One region of the Frankia umida genome, then DNA from elsewhere that is predicted to be linked to it. Evidence: riboswitches for the same ligand, from Rfam matches in the RefSeq annotation. Region 1 holds a riboswitch; the other holds the start of a gene.

Region 1 (10,737 bases):
CTACATCTGGGGCGTCGGTGAAGGCGCCCGGCTGGCCCTCACCGCCGTCTGCTCGGCAGGCACCCCCGCCTTCGCCGTCGTGGGCGTCGTGGGCCAGTTCACCCAGGAGCCCCAGTCGCCCTGTGCCGGCCGCGTCCCCGTCGAACGCGTCGCTGAGACGGACTGGGACAAAAAAGTCAGCGAGACCCTCTGGAAGGCCTCCTCAGGCCACCGCCTGCCCGCCTGACCGGCCTTCCCGTCCCCGGCCTTCCCGTCCGGCCTGTCCGTCCGCCCCGTCAGACGTGGGCTGGCGGATGAAGAGAACTGTCGGACGAGGCCCGGCGCAGGGGAAAGGCCGGACGCGGGTCGGCGCAGGAGAGAAGGCCGGACGTGGGCCGGTGGGGATGGGAGGCCCGGGGGGCGCCCCCGGGGGGGGGGGGGGGGGGGGGGGGGGGGGGGGGGGGGGGCGGCCGCCGAGCGGCCCGGCCGCCCGTGGGGGGGCAGATCTGACGTCCGTCCGGCCGGAAGGAACAGACGGCTCCTGCCAGACAGGTGCGGGGCGACCGGTCGAGTGCGGCAGTGACTGGTCGGGGTACGGCTGGGGCCAGGTGCCAAGGGCATGGCGATGGCCGGCCGGGCGGGGAGGGGCGGTCGCATGGCCGGGGTCATCAGCGGCCAGGTTGGGGTGTGGCCGGGTCAGCGACGATGGTGACCCGGTAAGGGCAGCGTGCTGCTGCCGGACGACCGGTCGGGGGAGCATGCCCGACCAGGGCACTGGATGGTGCCGAACGTGTCCAGAAGTACGAAACGTGCCGACGCGTGGACGTGTACGGCTGCTACCTGACCGCGGCCGGAGGGGGGTGGTCGCGGGCGGCGTCAGTCGTCCAGGTCAGGGTCGTGTCCACGGCAGGCGCCGCGAGGTCCAGGAAAGGCTGCTGGCTACCCTCGGGACGTGCGGGAGGGTGGCCGCTGGGCCCGGCTCGGACGAAGCGGTGGCGAAGGTGTCGTCAGATCCGGCCCACGTAGTACGACGTGGTGTAGATCGACTGGAGCTTCACGACGTCGCCGGTGTGCGGGGCGACCCACATCTTGCCGTTGCCGGCGTAGATGCCGACGTGGTAGATGTTGCCGGGCGTACCCAGGAAGATCAGATCTCCGGGCTGCTTGTTGTACATGGAGATCCGGGTGGTGGCGGCGAACTGGGCGTCCGTCGTGCGCGGCAGGGTCTTGCCCAGCTGCCGGTAGACGTACTGGACGAGCCCGGAGCAGTCGAACGAGCTCGGGCCGTCGGCACCGTAGACGTAGGGCTTGCCGGCCTGCAGAGAGGCCAGGTAGACGGCCTTCTCACCGATGGAGTTCGCCGGGAGCGGGACGTCCACGTCGACGGAGACGTTGTCGATGATCGCACCGCGGGTGCGCGAGGCCGCCGCCGGGGCGGGCTGCGCGACCTGCAGGGTGGCGTCGTTCGACGAGTGCGCCGACTGGAGGGCGTCCGTCCCGTCGAAGATCGCGGTGACGTTCGTCGTGGTGAGCACCCGGGCCGTGTACGACGTGTAGCCCTGGTCGTTGGTGTACAGGTGCTTGAAGGTCGCCCAGCCGGTGGGCAGCTTGACCTGCACCTTGACGAGCTGGTTCGCCAGCGGCTCGTGGGTGGCCTCGTTGAACAGCGAGAAGCCGATGTCCACGGGCTCGTTCGGGGTGACCGTCACGTTCGGGTTGGTGACCCGCAGGCCGACCTGCACCTTGCCCGCCAGGGGCGGTGCGTCGACGGTCGTGGTGGTCAGGGTGGTGCCGACGGAACCGTCGGAGCTGATCGCCGCAGCGGCGATGCTGCCGCCGAGGGCGGCTCGCGAGCCGATCTGCGCGGCGAGAGTGACCGGGGCGGTGTTCGTCGACTCGTCGCGCGCCTGGTCGGCGTGGACGTCGGTGGCACAGCCAGCCAGGGCCACTCCGGAGACCGCTACGGTCCCGGTGGTCATCGCGGCGAAGGCACGCGCCCGGCCCCGACTACGGGTGACCGGCGTGGGGGACGGGGCACGGTGACGGCCGCGACCCGCGACGCGTGAATCTTCGTCGAGCTGCACGCTTTGTGCGGACAACGATGTATTCCTTCCCGTACGCCTGCGAAGTGAGCTGTCGGGTTCGGGCTGGGCTGCCCGGCCCGCGGCGTGACCTTCACGCTGCGGACTTCACCCCTAGGCCGGCACCGCGGTTCGGTGCTGGCCGGTGTGGAGGATGGGTCCCCCGCTCCTGCCCCAGATGACGACTCGGAGGGGACACCGGGGCCGGGGGCAGGATTCGGCGTTCGGCCCGGTGTTGTCGTTTCGTCGGCGTGAGACTAGTCCACTCGGATGGTGCGGGTAAACACTAGCTCCTCCCAACTACAGGCAGTGTGCACTGAAGTGCCCGCGCCCGGGCCACCACAAGTGCCGCCTGGCCGAGCCGATCAGGCTGTCCCAGCACGCGAAAACGCCTGGATGGGAGGTGGTCGCCAACCCCCGGATCGATGCCGTGACGTCGTGGAACCGGGTGTCCGCAGCCGGGTCGCCCCGATTGGACACCCACAGGTGGACACGGCCTCGGTCGCACCCGGTAACCGCGGAGCCGGGGCCGTGCAGCGGGCCGCCCGGGCCGTGGTTCATGCCCATCAGGCAGATCCGAGGGGTGCGTCAACGGGGGGTCCGGCCGCGGCGGGAGAGGAAGCCGGCGGTGTCGAGCATCTGGAGTTCGAGGGCGAGCAGCTGGACCTCGCCGGGCAACGAACGCTGGTGGGCAAGGGAGGCGACGGCGGCGCGGGCACGGTCGGCGAGCGCGTCCAGGGCGCGTTGGCGCTGGCGCATCCGGGCCCGCTCCTCCTGGATGGTGCGGACCGTCTCCTCCTGCCAGTCGCGCGTGCGGGCGAGGAACTCGCTGGCGTCCTTGGCCTGACGCTCGGCTTCCTCCAACCGGCTCAACAGGCCGTCGAGGACCTCCAGGCGGCCGACCAGCTCGACGATCAGATCACCGCGGTCGGGCATGGGGGTGGTCGCTCGCCGGGCGGGGTCAGACGAGGGCATGAGCTCCCCTGGGGGGTGGGGGATCGGGGGCTGTGCCGAGCCGCGGAGACGAGGCCCGGTCGCTCCGACACGGATGGTTACGGTAGCCGACGGCGACGACCGAATGTAACCCATCGTACGGATACGTCGGCACTGTCAACTGATAGTAAAAATGAACCATGGACCACCGGCTGGCTGCGTGTTTTGCGGCGTACCGGCGGTTTGGGCGCTATTTGTATGGGCATGCGCTGCGGGGCACCGGTTCCCGGCCGGCGTCAATGACGCAGGTCACTTTCGGGCCGGCTAAAGCCAGCCGTTACGTTTGAACGCCCGGTACAGCAGCAGACAGGCGACCACCATCACGCTCAGGACCGCGGGATAACCCCAGGTCTGGCGCAGCTCGGGCATGTGCTCGAAGTTCATTCCGTAGATTCCGGCGAGCGCGGTCGGAACGGCGGCGATCGCCACCCAGGCGCTGATCCGCCGCATGTCCTCGTTCTGCGCGATGGTCAGCTGGGTAAGTGTGGCCTGGAGCACCGAGGAGAGCAGTTCGTCAAAGTGCGAGATCCGCTCGCTGACCTGCTCGAGATGGTCGGCGACGTCGCGGAAGTAGCGGCGCATCGCGACGTCCACCATTCGTGGCCGGTCCAGGATGAGGCTGCGCAGCGGTCCGGTCAGCGGCTGGACGGCGTGCTTGAGCTCGAGCAGCTCCCGCTTCATCTGGTAGGCGGACTCGGTGGACGGGGTGTGTTCGCGGCGGAACACCCCGGCCTCGATCTGGTCGACATCCACCTGGATCTTCTCGACGGTGTCCACGTAGTCATCGACGATGCTGTCGCAGATCGCGTGCAGGACGGCGGTCGGGCCGTGGCGCAGCATCTCCGGGGCGGCCTCAAGCCGACGGCGCAGCTTCGACATCTCACCGTGCTGCCCGTGGCGCACCGTGACGACGAAGTCCTCCCCCAGAAAGATCATGATCTCGCCGGTGGTGACCACCTCCGAGGTGCCGGTCACCTCGGTGTGCGCGACGTAGGTCGTGGTCTTGAGCACCATGAACAGGTGGTTCTCGTACTGCTCGAGCTTGGGTCGCTGCCCGCCGGTGACGGCGTCCTCGACGGCGAGCTTGTCCAGTCCGTACTCCTGCGCGACCTCGGCGAGCTGCTCGTAGGTCGGTTCGAACAGGCCCAGCCAGGCGAACCCGTCCCGTTCGTCGCGTGCGAGCCGGAGCGCGTCGGCGGTGTTGACGTCCATCGTCACCCGCTTGCCGTGGCTGTAGACCCCGCAGGCCATCACCCGTCCGTCCGGCGTGGACTGCCGGATGATCGCGCGGGCCCGGCGCCGCTTGCGGCCGACCCGCACCAGCGAGACCGCCGGTCGGCTGAGCGCGCCGGCCAGCCGGTGGGCGTTCGCCGAGGCGTGCTCCAACGCGTCCAGCACCGGATGCTCACCCTGCGACCCCGACTGGTCGAGCGCACCGGACGGGTCGGCCGGGCCGAAGCGGTCGGAGCGGTCGGAGCGGTCGGAGTCGTCCGATCCGCCGCCGTGCGGTGTCGAGAAGTGAGGTTGTCCGGTGGTGTTCGCCGTACTGGAGATGTCCACACCGTTGTTGTCCGCGGCGTCGCCTTGTGTCATCGCTTCGTCGCCCCCTTCCAGGCCATCGGCGTACCGTTGGCGGTTCTGACGTACCGGTTGCCATCGTGACAAGGCGGCCGGGACTGCCGGGCAGGGTCCCGGTCGGGTAAGAGGATCCGTCCTCGGTTTTCCGCGCGGATGCGCGGGTGTGCCGTGGGATGGCGAGCGTGATGGCGAAGGTGACGCGCACACTGCCGTGGCGGCCCACGGGCGGCCCGGCGCCAGCCACGGAGGTACGGGTGACCGAGATCGAGGTACGCAGGCTGCGGGTGTTCGCCGATGAGACCGGCGCGGCGGGCAGCCTGCTCGCGGTGGTGCTCGACGCCGCCAAACTACTGCCCGACCAGCGGGAACGGGCTCAGATCGCACGGCGGCTCGGTGTGCCCGCGACCGTCTTCGTCGACGACCTGGAGCAGGCGGAACTCGCCGTGCACACCCCTGACCGGCAGGTGCCGACCGCGGGGGACGCCCTTGTCGGCGCCGCGTGGCTGATCGCCCGGCTGCTGGGCGGGCATCCGGCGGTCCTGCGCCTGGCCGGTGGGGACGCGGTGAGCTGGCAGGACCAGGGCCGGGTGTGGACCCGGACGGCGCTCACCGGTGTCACCGGCTGGACGCACCGCCAGGTGGGCAGCCCCGCCGAGGTCGAGCAGCTGACACTGCCACGCCCCGAACAGGACGATCTCGTGCAGGTCTGGGCCTGGCTGGACGAACAGGCCGGCGTCGTGCGGGCGCGTGCGTTCGGGGAGCGCCACGGTGTCGCCGAGGACGAGGCGTGTGGGTCGGCGTCCATGCTGCTCGCCGCGCGGCTCGAGCGCCGGCTGACGATCCGCCACGGCATCGGCTCGATCGTGCTGGCCGGGCCCGGCCCGGAGGGCTTCGCCGACATCGGCGGCCTTGTCGTCGAGGACGAGACCCTCCACATCGACCATCTCGACGACTTCCTCGCCGACTGAGCCCCACCCGCCAGCGGCGCCTCTCCTCTCCTGCCCGCGCGGACGGCTACTCCCCGCGCGGACGGCTACTCCCCGCGCGGACGGCTACCCGCTCGTCAGAGTGGCGGTTCGGCGGGTGAGCGCAGCATGCGCGTCCACGCGCCTTCGGTGATCTCGCCGCGGGCGTCGATGATGGCCCAGTCGACGATGTCGACGCTGTGGATGCGCAGCGGCAGGCCCATCCGGACGTGGGTGAGCGAGGGGTGCGCGCCGTCGCTGAGGCTGCGCCCGTGCAGCAGCGCCGGATGCGGCCAGCCGGACACGCGTGCCCAGGGCCACTCGACGGTGTCGGCCACCGCGATCTGATGGCGCACGAGCAGACTGCCCAGCGGGGGCAGCGCATGGTTGAGGTAACGCCGCCGGGCGTCGGTCAGGCGTGAGCGGGCGGCGAAGACCGCCTGCTCCCGGACCAGCCGCGACTGCTCTCGCACCGGCTGGTCGGGTGTGGGCTGGTTCTGGATCAGGGGGACATTCCTGACGGCCATGGCGGCCACAGTAGTGGAAATCTTTCTCAGGGTACACATATGCACCTCGAGTTCGGCACGCGTTCTTCGGTGCCCGCTTACTTTGTGTAGACATTTTCCAGATGCGGTCGTCGTGAGCAGGGCGTATCTTCGACGTATTGACAGTGATCCGCTACTCCATTCGTCCGTTCGACGAGGTGATCATGGCTGAGGCGTTGGCGACCCTGGTGGATTCGGCGCATGCGGATGCCTTCCACCTGATCGAACTGGCCGGTGGCTCGCCCGAGGTCGATCCAGGGGGCGCGGCCGATCCGGGGGGCGCGAACGCCACGCCCAGCGATCCGCGGCAGGTGCTGCGGGCCAACGACGTCGCCGTCGCGGCGATCTCCGCGCATCTGAGCGCGATGGAGGCCGTCGTCTACCCGATGTGCGCGCGCAACGTGCCCGGCGGGCGAGCGCGGGTGGCGGAGCTGCGCCGGTTGGCGCGGCGCGGCTCCTCGGTGATGCGCGGCATCGAGCAGTACGTGCAGGGCGATCTCAACCGTCCGGCGGCCAGCGTCACGAGCCTGCGCCGGGACCTCGCGGTCCTGCTCACCGAGCATGCCCAGACCGAGAACGCGCTGCTGCACGAGCTCGACCGGACGCTGTCCGACAGCGAGCGCACCCGCCTGCGGGAGCGGTTCTCCGCCGCGATGCGCCACGCCCCGAGCCGGCCGCATCCGCATCTCGGGCACGGCGGCCCGTTCGGCGGAAGCGCCACCGTCCGGCTGCTTGGCACCATCGATCATCTGCTGGATGTGATGGATGCCCGTGAGGTGGCCGGCGCCCCCGTTCGTGCTCCGGCGCCCGCCGGTCTCTGGGGCTGGTACCTGCTGGGCCGCCCGACCGCACCGGCCCCGGAGTGGCCCGCCGAGACCCTCACCGTCACCACCACCGATCCCACGGCCGGTGCCGCGGGACCCGCGGCCAGGCCGGCCGGCGGATCGCCCGCGGACGGCGCCACCGCCGCAGCCGGTGAGCGGGCACGATCGGTGGGTGGCGGATAGTCGATCGGGGGGTGGTGACCCTGACCGTATGGTGAAATGTTACTGACCTTGGTCGGGTAATGACCGCGACGACAAGCCCGTTCGGTGTTCCCTGCCCCGCGTCTGCCACTCGACATGCCATGCTTCGGGTCCAGGTTGGGCCGATATGGCCTGCACGTCGTGCACTGCCGAGGAGATGTGTCCGGAACCGAGAGCGCCGTCGCCCCGGCGCCCGCGACGCCAGCGGACGTGATCTGGCCGATCCTGCTGGTCGAGGATGATGACGGGGATGCCTTCCTCGTCTCCGAGCTGTTGGAGGAGGTGTCCGCCCCGGTCTCCGTCACCCGGGTGCGCACCGTCGCCGAGGCGCTGGTCGGCAGCGCCGGCGCCGCCTGCATCCTGTTGGATCTCGGCCTGCCCGACAGCGAGGGTCTGTCCGCGCTGCGGCGGCTGCTCGAGGTCGAGTCCGGTGCGCCGGTCGTCGTGCTCACCGGTCTGGTCGACGAGTACCGCGGCGAGCAGGCCGTCGCCGCGGGCGCGCAGGACTACCTGGTCAAGGGCCAGGTGGACGGGCGCGACCTGGTCCGCGCGGTGCGTTACGCGATCGAGCGGACCAGGGCCGACACGGCCGCCCAGGCGCTGCGTGAGTCCGAGTTGCAGGCCGCGGAGCGGTCCCGGCTCGAACGCGGCCTGCTCCCGCGCCCCCTCTACGACGACCTGCGGCTGCGCCACGACACCCGCTATCGCCCCGGTCGGCGCCAGTCGCTGCTCGGCGGGGACTTCTACGACATGGTGGCGACGCCCGACGGTGTCCTGCACGTCCTGCTCGGCGATGTCTGCGGGCACGGCCCGGACGAGGCGGCCCTCGGGGTGAGCCTGCGTATCGCGTGGCGAACACTTGTGCTCGCCGGTGTGCGGGAGGCCGACCGGTTGGGGTATCTCCAGCGGGTGCTGGTCAGCGAACGAGATCATGATGAGATTTTCGCGACGGTCTGTGAGCTCTCCATCGCCGCGGATCGTGAGTACGCCCGGATGCGCCTGGCCGGGCATCCGCCCCCGGCGATTCTGTATCCGCGGCTCGCGGCCCTGCCCGGTGATGTCGTCAGCCCCGCCCTCGGCATCCTCGACGAGGACCTGACCCAGGAGGTGCGGGTCGAGCTCGGCCCGCGCTGGGCGCTGCTGCTGGCCACCGACGGCCTGCTGGAGGGTCGTGACGGCCCCGGTGGCGAACCCCTGGGGTGGGAGGGGGTTCTCCCCGAGCTCGCGAAGCTGTGGCCGCCTCAGGGCCCCGACCGCCTGCTCGACAGTCTCATCGACCGGATCGAGGCCCGCAACGGCGGCCCGCTCACCGACGACGTCGCCCTGCTCCTGCTGATGCGGGGCGACGACTGATGCCCGCCGCCGCGGCACCCAGCGCGCCGACGGATGGCGCGCCGACGGCTGGTGCCCCGGCCGCCGGTGGCCCGGCCGGGGATGGTGCGACCGGGGGTGGTTCGTCCGGGCTGGGTAGGTGGCGACTGCGGCGGCGACTGGGAGTCACCTATGTGATCGCGGCGGTGGTGCTGCTGGTCGTGGTGGGTGTGGTCGCGTCGTCGCTGGTGCGGCTCACCGATGCCATCCACACCCGCAGCGACGTGATGGCGCCGGCGTTGCTGGCGTCCAACCGGCTCGTCGCCAGCGTGGTGGACCAGGAGACCGGCCTGCGCGGCTACCTGCTGCAGGGCACCGAGGACTACCTCTCTCCCTACAACGCCGGACGGACCGAGGAACGCCGTGATCTCGCCGAGCTGCGTGGGGTGCTGGCCGGCCGGCCCGACCTGCTGGCCGGTGTCACGGCGTTGGACGCGCGCATCCGTGCCTGGCACACCGCGTACGCCGACCCGGCGATCGCCGCGGTGCGCGCCCAGGGCGTCTCGGCAGCCCGTCAGGTGCCGCTGGCCCCCGGCAAGGTCCTGTTCGACGCGGTCCGCGGCAGCGCCAACGCGCTCAACGCGGTGTTGCTCGAACACGCCAGCGAGGCCCGCTCGGATGTCCGGAGCGCGCTGAACTTCCTGGTGATAGCGCTGTTGATCGGTGCCGCGGCGCTGGTGGCCCTGTTCGCCGCGATCTACTGGGCGCTGCGCGTCTGGGTCACCCGTCCGATCGAACAGGTCGGTGGGGACGCCCGCACCGTCGCCACCGGCAGCCTCGACCATGTGGTCGAACCCACCGGTCCGCCGGAGATCGTCACGCTCGCGTCCGCCGTCGAGCTGATGCGCCAGCAGCTCATCGGTGAGCTCGGCGTCGCCCGGGCGGCCCGCGGCGAGGTCGAGGCGCAGGCCGAGGTGCTGCGCCGCTCCAACCGCGACCTCGAGCAGTTCGCCTACGTCGCCTCGCACGACCTGCAGGAGCCCCTGCGCAAGGTCGCGAGCTTCTGCCAGCTGCTCGAACGCCGCTACGGCGACAAGCTCGACGACCGCGGCGTCCAGTACATCGCCTTCGCCGTCGACGGCGCCAAGCGGATGCAACAGCTGATCAACGACCTGCTTGCCTTCTCCCGGGTCGGACGGACCACCGAGAGCTTCGTCGACATCCCCCTCGGCGAGCTGCTCACCCGTGCCACCACGACCCTGTCGCTGACGATCGAAAGCCTCGACGCCGAGGTCAGCGCGGACGAACTGCCGATCGTGCGCGGCGACCCGATGCTGCTCACCCAGCTGCTGACCAACCTGATCGGCAACGCCCTGAAGTTCCACGGGGAGGATCCGCCGCGGGTGCACATCGGTGTGGTCGAACACGCCGATGCCTTCGAGTTCTCCTGTGCCGACAACGGCATCGGCATCGAAACCGAGTACGCCGAGAAGATCTTCGTCATCTTCCAGCGTCTGCACAGCCGGGAGGTGTTCGCCGGGACCGGTATCGGTCTCGCCCTGTGCCGTAAGATCATCGAGTTCCATGGTGGCCTGATCTGGCTCGACACCGAGGCCCGCCCCGGCACCACCTTCCGCTTCACCCTCCCGCGCCGCACCGCCGCCGCCCCCGCTGCCGCCGCCGCTGCCGCCGCCGCTGCCGCGGCCTCCGTGCCCGCCGCCTCCGTGCCTGGCGCCGACTCCCCGGCGCCATCTCCCGTTGTATCCGTCGGCCCTGTGTCTGCCGGCGCTGTCGATCTCGTCCGCGCCGCCAAGGCCGCCCGACCGTCCGGAGAACAACGTGAGTGAACAGCTCGTCCCTGTCGAGGTCCTGCTCGTCGAGGACGACCCCGGGGACGTCCTCATGACCCGTGAGGCGTTCGCGGACCACAAACTGCGCAACCATCTCAACGTCGTCAGCGACGGCGTCGAGGCGCTCGCCTACCTGCGGGGCGAGGGCGAGTATGCCGGCGCCCCCCGGCCCGACCTGATCCTGCTCGACCTCAACCTGCCCCGCCGTGACGGACGGGAGGTCCTGCGCGAGGTCAAGGCCGATGAGCGCCTGCGACGCATCCCGATCGTCGTGCTCACCACGTCCGAGGCCGAGGAGGACGTGCTGCGCAGCTACGACCTGCACGCCAACGCCTACATCACCAAGCCGGTCGACTTCGACCGTTTCGTCGCGGTCGTCCGCCATATCGACGACTTCTTCGTCACCGTCG
Region 2 (10,737 bases), on a different contig from region 1:
CACGTCATGCTGGGTGACGGCCTCGATCTCGGCGACCGCCTCGGGCGTCGGCGCGGGGGCGGCCCGGACCGGTTCGACGCTGTCGGCGGGAATCCGGCCGGCGGCGGCATGGGCCTCGCAGACCAGCACCTCGACCTGACACCACAGTTCGTACTTGTGTGCCTCCGACCAGACCCGGCCCATCTCGGGCAGGGTGTAGCGGCCGATCACTGACCGGCGCCGACGCTGGCCCCGGCGCCCGCGGTGGCGTCCGCGGGGGCGGCGAGCGCGGCGAGGCCGTCGGCGGCGGCGCGCTCGAAGTCATCCTTGAACTCGGCGAGCCGCAGGCTCAGGTCCGGGTCGGCAAGCGCCAGGATCTGGGTGGCGAGGATCGCCGCGTTCGTCGAGTTGTTCAGGCCGACGGTCGCCACCGGCACACCCGGCGGCATCTGCGCGATCGCGAGCATCGAGTCCATCCCGTCCAGCGCCCCACCGGAGATCGGCACGCCGATGACCGGCAGTGTCGTCATGGACGCGACGGCGCCGGGCAGCGCCGCGGCCAGGCCCGCCCCGGCGATCACCACGGAGATCCCGCGGCCGCGCAGCTGACCCACGTACTCGGCCAGTGCGCGCGGTGCGCGGTGCGCCGAGATCGACACCTCCTCGTACCCCACGCCGAACCGCTCGAGGGTCGCGCCGGCCTTGCTCATCGTCTGGGCGTCCGACGGCGATCCGAAGACGATGGCCACCCGTGCCTGCCCCGGCGCGCTGCTGCTCTGCGACACGCTCTGCTCCTGTCCCTGTCGATATCGTTGTCAGTGCCCGCGCGTCAGGCGCCGGCGGTGTGGCGCATCCGGGACGGATCCCCGATGTCGGTGCGGTAGTGCGCGCCGGCCAGCGAGATCCGGCTGACCGCCTCATATGCAGATCCTCGTGCGGATTCCAGGTTGGAGCCGATCGCCGTGACGGACAGCACGCGCCCGCCGGCCGACACCACCTGACCATGCTCGTCCCGCCTGGTCCCCGCATGCAGGACGTCCACGCCGGTGAGGGCATCGGCCGCGGCCAGGCCCCGGATCGGATCACCCAGCCGCGGTGACTGCGGGTAGCCGGCCGCGGCGACGACGACGGTGATCGCGGCGCCCGAACGGAACCGCGGTGTGGTCCGTCCCGTCAACACGTCGGTCAGCGGGGTCGACAGCAGCGCGAGGATCGCCTGCGTCTCGGGATCACCGAACCGGACGTTGAACTCCACCACCCGCAGGCCCCTGCCGGTCAGCGCCAACCCCGCGTACAGCAACCCGCTGAACGGGGTGCCGCGCCGCGCCATCTCGTCGACCGTCGGCCGGATCACCTTCTGGACGATCTCGGCGGACAGCCCGTGCGACGCCCACGGCAACGGGGTGTACGCACCCATCCCGCCGGTGTTGGGCCCGGTGTCCCCGTCTCCCACCCGCTTGTGATCCTGTGCCGGGAGCAACGGCATGATCGCCCCGGACTCGGTGACGATCGCGAACAGCGACACCTCCGGCCCGTCCAGGTACTCCTCGAGGACGACCCGGTCATCCGGCCCGCGCAGACTCGCCCGCACCGCCGCGACGGCGGCCTCGCGATCCTCGGTGACGGTGACGCCCTTACCCGCCGCGAGCCCGTCGTACTTGACGACGTACGGCGGGCCGAACGCGTCCAGATCGGCGAGCGCCGGCTCGACCTCGGTATGGTCGCGGGCGGCCGCCGTCGGCACCCCCGCCGCACGCATCACCTGCTTCGCGAACGCCTTACTACCCTCAAGCCGCGCCGCCGCCGCGCTCGGCCCGAACACGGCGAGCCCCCGACGGCGCACCTCGTCCGCCGCCCCTGCGACCAGCGGCACCTCCGGCCCGATCACCGTCAGATCCGCGCCCACCTGTTCGGCGAGCACCGCGACCGCGTCCGGATCGCCGACATCCAACGAGCGCGGCTCGGCGATGTCCGCCGTACCCGCGTTACCCGGGGCGCAGACCAGCGCGTCCACCCGCGGATCACGGGCCAGCGCCCGGCACAACGCGTGCTCACGCCCACCCGAGCCGACGACCAGAATCCTCATGCGCTTCCCTCATCGACGTCGGAGCGCCGATACCGAAATGCGAGCCAGCCGGGTCGAGTCACCCTGACACACTAGCGTGCCAGCTGATCATCTCGCCCGCCGTGCGAGTTTGCTCGCTTCGGCTTCGGCGGTGTCACAGGCCGACGCCGGATCGCCAGAGAAGGTGTGCCATCCCGTGGACGAGTTGGAGTGCGCAGCGTCGGGCGTCGACCTCGGCCATGCCCGCCACGATGGCGGCGGCGTCGACGGGCCAGACCCGGACCTCGCGTCCGAGCACCGTCAGCGGGGCCGGATCGTCGCGGCCCTCGAAGGTGCGACCGTCCGGCTCGACGAAAAGGTGCAGGGAACGACCCGCCGTGGGGAACGACTCGCACCGCCAGTAGAGCAGGGGCCAGGCCTGGAGCCGCTCTCGCCGGTGCGGTCGGCGTCGGCGACGCTCCTGGGACGTGCCCGGTCGTCCGGTGACCCGGTGGTGTCGCTGCGATCCGCGCCGCCCTTCGGTCTCGTGCCGCGAGCCGTCGGGGCCGCTCAGATCATCGGCGTGGGGCGGGTCGGCGACCAGGTGGTGCGGATCGTCGGCGAGGTGGTGGGCCTCGTCGGCGAGGTGCTGCGGGTCGGCGGCCAGGGGGGGTGGGTCGTCCGGGCGGGGTGGGCGGCCGTCGAGGTGATGCCAGGGGTCGAGGCGATCAAGATGGTCGAGGCGGCGCAGCTGGTCGATGCCGGTGGTGGGGCCTGGGCTGGTGCCGAGGTCGATGCCACTGCCGAGGTCGAGGCTGGCATCGGGGTGCGAGGGGACGGGGTGTCGGGTGGTGGATCGGCGCGGCCGGGCACCGTAGGCACGGACGGTCACGGGGGGGACGAGGTGCTCCGCGGCGCAGAAGTCGAGGAAGTCGCGGAGCTGGGCGTCGACGTGGTTCGCGACGGCGGCGGCGCGTTCGAGTCGTTGGGCCTCGGCCCGCTTGGAACTGCGGATGGCGTGGCTGCCGCGGAGCAGGACATCGGTGAGGGTCTCGGGCAGGGCTTCGCCGGTGGGGGAGAAGCCGACCGGCCAGGCATCCGAGTCGGTGGGGTCGGCGCGGTGCAGGTAGCGGCGGCGCACCGCGGGGACGAGGGCCGTGGACGGTACCGGGGCCGCCTGGCCGGGCACAGAGCGATCATCACCCGATGACCGCGAGCCGATTGTGGTCACCGCCTTCACCCCACCCCACTATCGCAGTCCGTGACTGCACCAGCGTCACTGGTAACTCTGCGTTACGCAAGTGAGTGGCGTGGCGGAGCACGGGCCCGGCCGGGCCGGGGCGAGGTGAGGCGGGGTGAAGGTCGGGACGGAACGAGGCGGAACGGAACCAGACGGAACGGGCGGGGAGAGGTGCGGTCAGACCAGGTCGTTGATGACGAGGGTCTGGTCGCGACCGGGGCCGACGCCGATCGCGGACACGGGGGCGCCGGAGAACTCCTCCAGGGCGCGGATGTAGTCCTTGGCGTTGGCGGGCAGATCCGCGAAGTCGCGGACGGCGGAGAGGTCCTCGTGCCAGCCGGGGAGCTCGGTGTAGATCGGCTTGGCATGGTGGAACTCGGTCTGGGTCATCGGCATCTCGTCGACGCGTTCGCCGCCGATGTCGTAGCCGACGCAGATCGGCACCCGGTCGAAGCCGGAGAGCACGTCCAGCTTGGTGAGGAAGAGATCGGTCAGGCCGTTGACCCGGACCGCGTACCGGGCGATCACCGCGTCGAACCAGCCGGTGCGCCGGGCCCGGCCGGTGGTGACGCCGAACTCGCCGCCGATGCGGCGCAGCTCCTCGCCGACCTTGTTGTCCAGTTCGGTGGGGAACGGGCCGGACCCGACCCGGGTGGTGTAGGCCTTGATGATGCCGATCACCCGGTTGATCTTCGTCGGGCCGATGCCGGCACCGGTGGCGGCGTAGCCGGCGGTCGGGTTGGACGAGGTGACGAACGGGTACGTGCCGTGGTCGACGTCGAGCAGGGTGCCCTGGGAGCCCTCCAACAGGACGACCTTGCCCTCGCGCAGGGCGGTGTCCAGGATGAGGCCGGTGTCGGCGATGTGCGGGCCCAGGCGCTTGGCGTACTCGGCGTACTCGTCGCACACCTCGTCGAGTTCGATCCGGCGCCGGTTGTAGACCTTGACGAGGACCTGGTTCTTCTCCCGCAGCACGAGCTCGAGCTTCTTGCGGAAGATGCCCGGGTCGAGCAGGTCCTGCACGCGGATGCCGGTGCGGGCCACCTTGTCACCGTAGGTCGGGCCGATGCCGCGACCGGTGGTGCCGATCCGGGCCTTGCCGAGGTAGCGCTCGATCACCCGGTCCAACGCCCGGTGATGCGGCATGATCAGATGCGCGTTGGCGCTGATCAGCAGGCGGGAGACGTCGATCCCACGGGCGGCGAGGCCGTCCATCTCGGTGAGCAGCACGCCGGGGTCGATGACGACCCCGTTGCCGATCACCGGGATGCAGTCGGCACGCAGGATGCCACTGGGGATCAGATGCAGCGCGTAGCTGTCCGCCCCGATGACCACCGTGTGGCCGGCGTTGTTGCCGCCCTGATAGCGAACGACGTAGTCGACGGCGCCGCCCAACAGGTCGGTCGCCTTTCCTTTTCCCTCGTCGCCCCACTGGGCGCCGATGAGGACGAGAGCGGGCACTCGGGCGAGGTTACTAGGGATGACCGCCGCGCGTGGCCGAAGTGTCAGGTCAGACAGCGTCCGACCGTACGGACCGGCTCCGCGGGAGGCCTCCGACGGGCCTCAGACCAGGCCGAGGGCGCCGGCGACGGTGGGGTCGCTGTCGGCGAGGAAGGTGCGGCAACGGTCGGCCTCGGCCGTCTCGCCGATGACGGCGGCGGCCTGGCCGAGGACGGCGAGCGCACGCAGGAAACCGCGGTTGGGCTCGTGGGACCAGGGGATCGGACCGATGCCCCGCCAGCCGGCGCGGCGCAGCGCGTCCAGCCCCCGGTGGTAGCCGGTGCGGGCGTAGGCGTAGGCCTCGACCGTGCGACCCGCGGCGAAGGCCTGCTCGGCGAGAACCGCCCAGGCGGCGCTCAGCTCCGGCGTGGCCGCCGCGACGGCGCTGGGATCCGCACCGGCGGCCAGCGCAGCGGTGGCGGCCGCGTCCGAGGGCAACCGCGTGGGGGGCGGGCCGGACAGCAGGTTGTGACCGGCCGCGGTGCCGCCATGGCCGCTGTGGCTGCCGTGGCCCGAATCCGACGAGGTCATCATGACCTCATCCTGCCGCACCCGGTCGTGCGGTGCCGCACCGGGTCAGGAGCGGACGGTGACGTTCCACAGGTTCTCGCCGACCACACCGGCCTGGCCGTCGCTGGTCCGGGTCAGGTAGCCGTACAGCGCGGCGATGCCCTGCGACTGCGGGCCGAACTTGCCGTCGACGGTGAGCACGAAGCCCTTGTTGCGCATCGCGGCCTGCCAGACGAACGCGTCGGGCCGGACATCCCCGCCGTAGCTGGCGTTCAGGACGGTGCCGCTGAACGAGCCGTCGCCCATCTCCTGCCGGGCCCGGTCGAGGGTCATCGGCTGTTCGGCCGGGGTGAGGGCCTGCTCGATGACGTCACCGGAGCCGGAGCCGACGCTCGCCGGGCCGTTGTTGACCAGCCCCATCTTGCGGGAGCAGGACGGCCACGGCTGCCAGCCGCGGGAGTTGTACAGCTTGGCGGCGGCCTCGTCCTGGGTGGCCGGGGATGCCTGGTACGGGCGGCCGGAGTAGCCCAGGCCGTGCCAGGTCTGATCATCGAACTGGTAGGCGCCGGTGAAGCCGTTGCCCGTGTTGATCGCGTAGTTGCCGCCGGACTCGCACTGGCGGAGCTTGGCGAAGTCGTCAGCGGTGGCGGCCCCGGCCGGACTGGCGCCGACCGCGGTGACCGCGAGGCCGCTGCCCACCAGGGCGGTGACCGCGCCGGTGGTGCGCAGGATACGGGTCGCAGCCGAGGGGGCCTGCGCTGCCCGGTGCTTACCTCCACGCCGTGCTGACGGCATGTCAGTCCAATCCCGTGTCGCCTGCGGGGTGAGCTGTCGGGTTCGGACTGGGATGGCCCGGCCGGCGTGAGCCGACTTAACCCCAAGGACGTCCGGAGACGCCCGGTAGTGGTTCCCCCACTCCTGCCCATGTCGGTGCGCTCGGCCAGCCGCCTGGACAGTGGGCAGGACTCGGCGTCCGTCCCGACGGCATCGCCTGATGGCGAGTGAGCGGCACTCTAGCGATACCGGTCCAGGCCGTGCAAACCGGGGTGGTTCGTGGCAACCGGGCGACCCACGCACAAGGCGTGGCCCGGACGGGCCGCCCGATCGTGGAACACCGGTGCACCTCAGGGGTCGCTCCCGTGTACCCGAAGGGTTGGCCGGGTAGTACCTCGGTGCTCGGGGTGCCCCGGTGGGGGGTGGTGCGCCCGACCGGCCCGTTGACTCCCGCGCGCCGGAGATCGTCCGGGCTGTGCGGGGGGACCGGTCGGGTCGTGGCGTCACGCTGCCCGGCCTGTGCGGCCGGGGTGGGACGGCTGGCGCCGCCCGGGGCTTGTGTCCCCATGCCCCGGGCGGGTCGGACCAGATGCGGATGGTGCCGGATGGCGGCGTCGCAACCGGTCCAAGGACGCGTTGTGGGTGGCGTCCGGCTCAGTGCGGTGCGGCGGGTGGCTCAGCCGAAGGTGGCGTGCCATGTCGCCGGTCCGACGACACCGTCGGCGGCGAGACCCCTGGCGGACTGCAGCGCGCGGGCGGCAGCGGCGGAGCGTGGGCCGAAATGACCATCTGGGACGAGCGGGTAGCCGATCTGGCTCATCCGCGCCTGCCAGGCTCGTACGTCGGCGCGGTTCTGCCCGGCCAGCGCGGTCGAGAGGGTACGGGTGTACGAGGGCGTCGAGAGTGCCGCGGGGGCGACGGTCAGCGCGCCGCGCTGCGCGGTGCGGGACGCCTGCACCGCCGCGCCGGACGAGGAGCCGCCGGCGAGCTGCGCCGTGCCCATGCCACGGCCGCAGACCGGCCACTGCCCGAAGCCGGAACGCTGGGCCAGGCGCAGCGCGGCCTCGTCCTGGACCGCGGGTGCGGCCTGGTGCGGCAGGCCGGTGTAGCCGAGGCTGCGCCAGGTGCCGGCCGAGAACTGGTACGCCCCGAAGTAGCTGTTGCCGGTGTTCGTCGTGTAGTTACCGCCGGACTCGCACTGCCGCAGTCCTTCCCATGTGGTCGCCGCCTGCGCTGGACCGGCGACGGCGAGTGAGCCGCCGACCGCCGCTGCGAGAACTGGAGCAACCATGAGAACCCGCGCCCGTATACGGGTGCCGGCGCTCCATTGTCGGCCACTGGTACGTGCGTCGGACATGTATGTGTAGTCCTTCCCCACGCCTGCGAGGTGAGCTGTCGGATTCGGGCTGGGAACTGCCCGGTCATGCCAGGGACATCCTGGGACGCGCACAGACCGAAACCACGGCCGGTCTGGCGACGCATGACTTCACCCCTAGAGCATCGAATCCTTTCGATGCTCGGAGATGGTTCCCCCGTTCCTGCCACATGGTGACGGAGAAATCGCCGGTCGGGGGCAGGATTCGGCGTGCCGCCCGACGAATGCCGCACGTTGTCGTTCGGCACGGCGATGACCATAACCACGCCGTCCGGCGAGTCGCCAAGCATTGAATAGGGTGCGTGACCAACAGCACACTCGGCGTGGCTGCTTGGTGATGGGGTGCATTGGCTGGTAACGCGCGTGCGCGCCCGCTCATCAACCTGGCGACATCTTCGAATGGCCGTTTTGTGCGCGCCTGCTCACGCTGTTTGCCGATGGGGCACGATGGGCGGAGCGTAATGATTTATGTCGAACGCGTCACCTGGTCGCCGACACGCCGCGATGTGCGGCCGTATCCGACTGATGGCTTTGTGTGCAGATTCTGCCTTGATGGGGTTCGACATGGCAATACGCCGATGCTGGTCGATGCGTGGGCAGCTGTGAGATACGCAATGATCTGCAACCGGCTTGTTACATGGCTGTGATTTGGTCTCGCAAAGTAAATCGATCATGTCTCTGCGTGACAGCTTCGGGGCGGATTGCGGACTCTGACGGGTGGGATGTCCGGTCCATGTCGCCTGTCCGGGGACGCGGCCGGGCGGCCCCGCCGCCACGGATCTGACGCTGCGTAGAGAGGTCGTGGCGTTTGGCTGGTAGGTGGGCGGGTGGTCCGAGCCCCATGGGTCGGCCATGGCGCTGTCATGCCTATCCGGCACGGCCGGAGGCTTTGGGCGGAACCGTCTGGCCGCGATGGAGCACGGTGGCGGTGCCCTCGATGTGCCGAGATGACGGTTCCGTGACCGAGATGACGGTGTCGCAACGCAGTGGTCCCCCAGTCGCGAGCGGCAACTGGGGGACCGGCGGTTCTGGGCGGTGACTCCGGTGCGGGACTGTTTCTCCCGCCCGGGGCCGTCCCGCCCCGGATGGATGGAGCCCGGCTGGTTCGTCGGGCCTTCCTGTCTGGGTCAGGCCTTCCCGAGCGAACGGCCGGTGGAGCGCAGGTCCTCACAGGCCTGGGCGACTCGGGCGGCCATGCCCGTTTCGGCAAGCTTTCCGTAGGTTCGTGGGTCGTAGGCCTTCTTCACGCCGACCTCGCTGTCCACCTTGAGGACACCGTCGTAGTTCTTGAAGGCGTGGTCCACAATGGGGCGGGTGAATGCGTACTGGGTGTCGGTGTCCACGTTCATCTTGACGACGCCGTAGTCCAGCGTCTCCCGGATCTCGCTGAGGTCCGAACCGCTACCACCGTGGAAGACAAGGTCGAACGGCTTGGAACCAGCCGCAAGGCCCAGCTTCTGTGCGACGTGGTCCTGGCCGTCCCGAAGAATCGTGGGGCGCAGCTTCACGTTGCCGGGCTTGTAGACGCCATGGACGTTGCCGAATGTCGCGGCGAGCAGGTAGCGGCCCTTGTCACCCGAGCCAAGAACCTCGGCGGTCCGCCACATGTCACCGGGGGTGGTGTAAAGCTTCTCGTCGATCGCGCCGACGACACCGTCCTCCTCGCCGCCGACCACCCCGATCTCGACCTCGAGGACGATCCGGGCAGCGGTCGCGTCCGCGAGCAGTTCCTCGGCGATCTTGAGGTTCTCCTCGAGCTCGACCGCGGAGCCGTCCCACATGTGCGACTGGAACAGCGGGTCGCGACCGGCCGCCACCCGCTCGCGGGAGATCGCGATCAGCGGCCGGATGTAGGTGTCCAGCTTGTCCGCCGGGCAGTGGTCGGTGTGCAGCGCGATGTTGACCGGGTAGGCCTTCGCGACATGGTGGGCGAACTCGGCCAGCGCCTCGGCGCCGAGCACCATGTTCTTCACCGTGGAACCGGACAGGTACTCGGCGCCGCCGGTGGACACCTGGATGATGCCGTCGCTGCCGGCTTCGGCGAAGCCGCGCAGGGCGGCGTTCAGGGTCTGCGACGACGAGACGTTGATCGCGGGGTAGGCGAAGGCCTCGGACTTCGCACGGTCGAGCATCTCGGCGTAGATCTCTGGCGTGGCGATGGGCATCGGTGGGGCTCCTTGTCGAAGCTGTCGGGGCGCCGATCAGCCATAAAAGGCGGCACGGGCCGGCCCGATCGGGCGCAAGCGCACCCGCGCGACTGTTGGTGGGCGAAGGGTATGACGACGCGCGTCGTTCGGGTGGCCGGATGCGGTGGACGTCGCGGCACAGTTGCGCCGACGCCGGTCGGCCGCGTCCGAGCATGGCGCGTCCGGGCGAAGCCACGCCGTCCGGGCGAAGCGGTGCCGTCCGAACGGCCTGGGACAGCGCGGGATGTGGTCCACCACGGCGACCAAGGGCTCCGCGTCGGACTGTCCGCGGTGGATTGCCGGCACACTGGACGGGTGGATGTCGGTCACCTGTCCGGGACGACCCTGTACGCCGTCGTTTTTGCGATGATCTTTATTGAGAGTGGTGTGCTGGTCGGTTTCTGGCTGCCCGGCGACACCATTCTGTTCGCCGCCGGTCTGGTCGCCGCCGACGGCGGCGCCGACGTCTCCATCTATGCCCTCTCCGGCGGGGTCGCGGTCGCCGCCAGCGCCGGTGCCGTGGCGGGCTATTACACCGGGGCCCGGCTGGGTCGGCCCTATCTGGAACGGCGGCACGGAACAGCCCTGGCTCGGACGGACGACTTCTATCGCCGGTTCGGCGCCGTGACGCTGATCGTGGCCCGGTTCGTGCCCTGGGCCCGGACCTTCGCACCCGTGCTGGCCGGCGCGGTGGCGATGCCGTGGCACCGGTTCCTGGCCGCCGCCGTCGCCGGTGCGCTGGTGTGGGGCAGCGGCCTGATCGTGCTCGGGTATCTGGCGGCGGACATTCCGGGGCTGCGGGATGCGGCGGGCCCGATGGCCGGGGTGGTCGTGCTGGTCTCGGTGCTGGCCGGGCTTGGCGGTGAGCTGCTGCGCCGACGCGCGGGCCGACGCCGCGCCGCGAACACGGATCCAGCCGCTAACACGGATCCAGCCGCGAGCACAGATCCAGTGGTGGCGACCGCGACGCGGGCGGATGCTGTGCGGACCGACTCTGCGGTGGACGAGCCGGTGATCGTCGAGGTGCCGTCGACGGGGGTGGCCGTGGTCGACGCGCCGCGGACAGTCGACACGCCGCACACAGAGGAGAGGAGGTAGCCAGGGCCGAAACGTGGTTCGCCACCGTTGG

The links. Region 1 has a riboswitch for cyclic di-AMP ahead of MXD59_RS07305 (C40 family peptidase). Riboswitches for the same ligand answer to the same signal wherever they lie in the genome.
Region 2: it holds a riboswitch for cyclic di-AMP, as region 1 does, so the genes downstream of both, MXD59_RS01120 (transglycosylase family protein) here and MXD59_RS07305 (C40 family peptidase) in region 1, are expected to answer to the same signal.

The regions. Positions count from the first base shown of each region.
Region 1 covers NZ_JALKFT010000005.1:192,782-203,518, forward strand. The annotation lists gene MXD59_RS07300 (PHB depolymerase family esterase) at 1-226, shown strand, start outside; gene MXD59_RS07305 (C40 family peptidase) at 987-1,958, opposite strand; cyclic di-AMP (ydaO/yuaA leader) riboswitch at 2,084-2,262, opposite strand; gene MXD59_RS07310 (hypothetical protein) at 2,649-3,035, opposite strand; gene corA (magnesium/cobalt transporter CorA) at 3,318-4,646, opposite strand; gene MXD59_RS07320 (PhzF family phenazine biosynthesis protein) at 4,817-5,599, shown strand; gene MXD59_RS07325 (hypothetical protein) at 5,695-6,123, opposite strand; gene MXD59_RS07330 (hemerythrin domain-containing protein) at 6,306-7,148, shown strand; gene MXD59_RS07335 (PP2C family protein-serine/threonine phosphatase) at 7,326-8,519, shown strand; gene MXD59_RS07340 (sensor histidine kinase) at 8,519-10,324, shown strand; gene MXD59_RS07345 (response regulator) at 10,317-10,737, shown strand, end outside.
Region 2 covers NZ_JALKFT010000001.1:281,688-292,424, reverse strand. The annotation lists gene purB (adenylosuccinate lyase) at 1-210, opposite strand, end outside; gene purE (5-(carboxyamino)imidazole ribonucleotide mutase) at 207-764, opposite strand; gene purD (phosphoribosylamine--glycine ligase) at 809-2,065, opposite strand; gene MXD59_RS01135 (hypothetical protein) at 2,199-3,212, opposite strand; gene MXD59_RS01130 (adenylosuccinate synthase) at 3,441-4,724, opposite strand; gene MXD59_RS01125 (DUF3151 domain-containing protein) at 4,827-5,297, opposite strand; gene MXD59_RS01120 (transglycosylase family protein) at 5,340-6,068, opposite strand; cyclic di-AMP (ydaO/yuaA leader) riboswitch at 6,071-6,216, opposite strand; gene MXD59_RS01115 (transglycosylase family protein) at 6,724-7,404, opposite strand; cyclic di-AMP (ydaO/yuaA leader) riboswitch at 7,412-7,642, opposite strand; gene fbaA (class II fructose-bisphosphate aldolase) at 8,550-9,587, opposite strand; gene MXD59_RS01105 (DedA family protein) at 9,975-10,706, shown strand.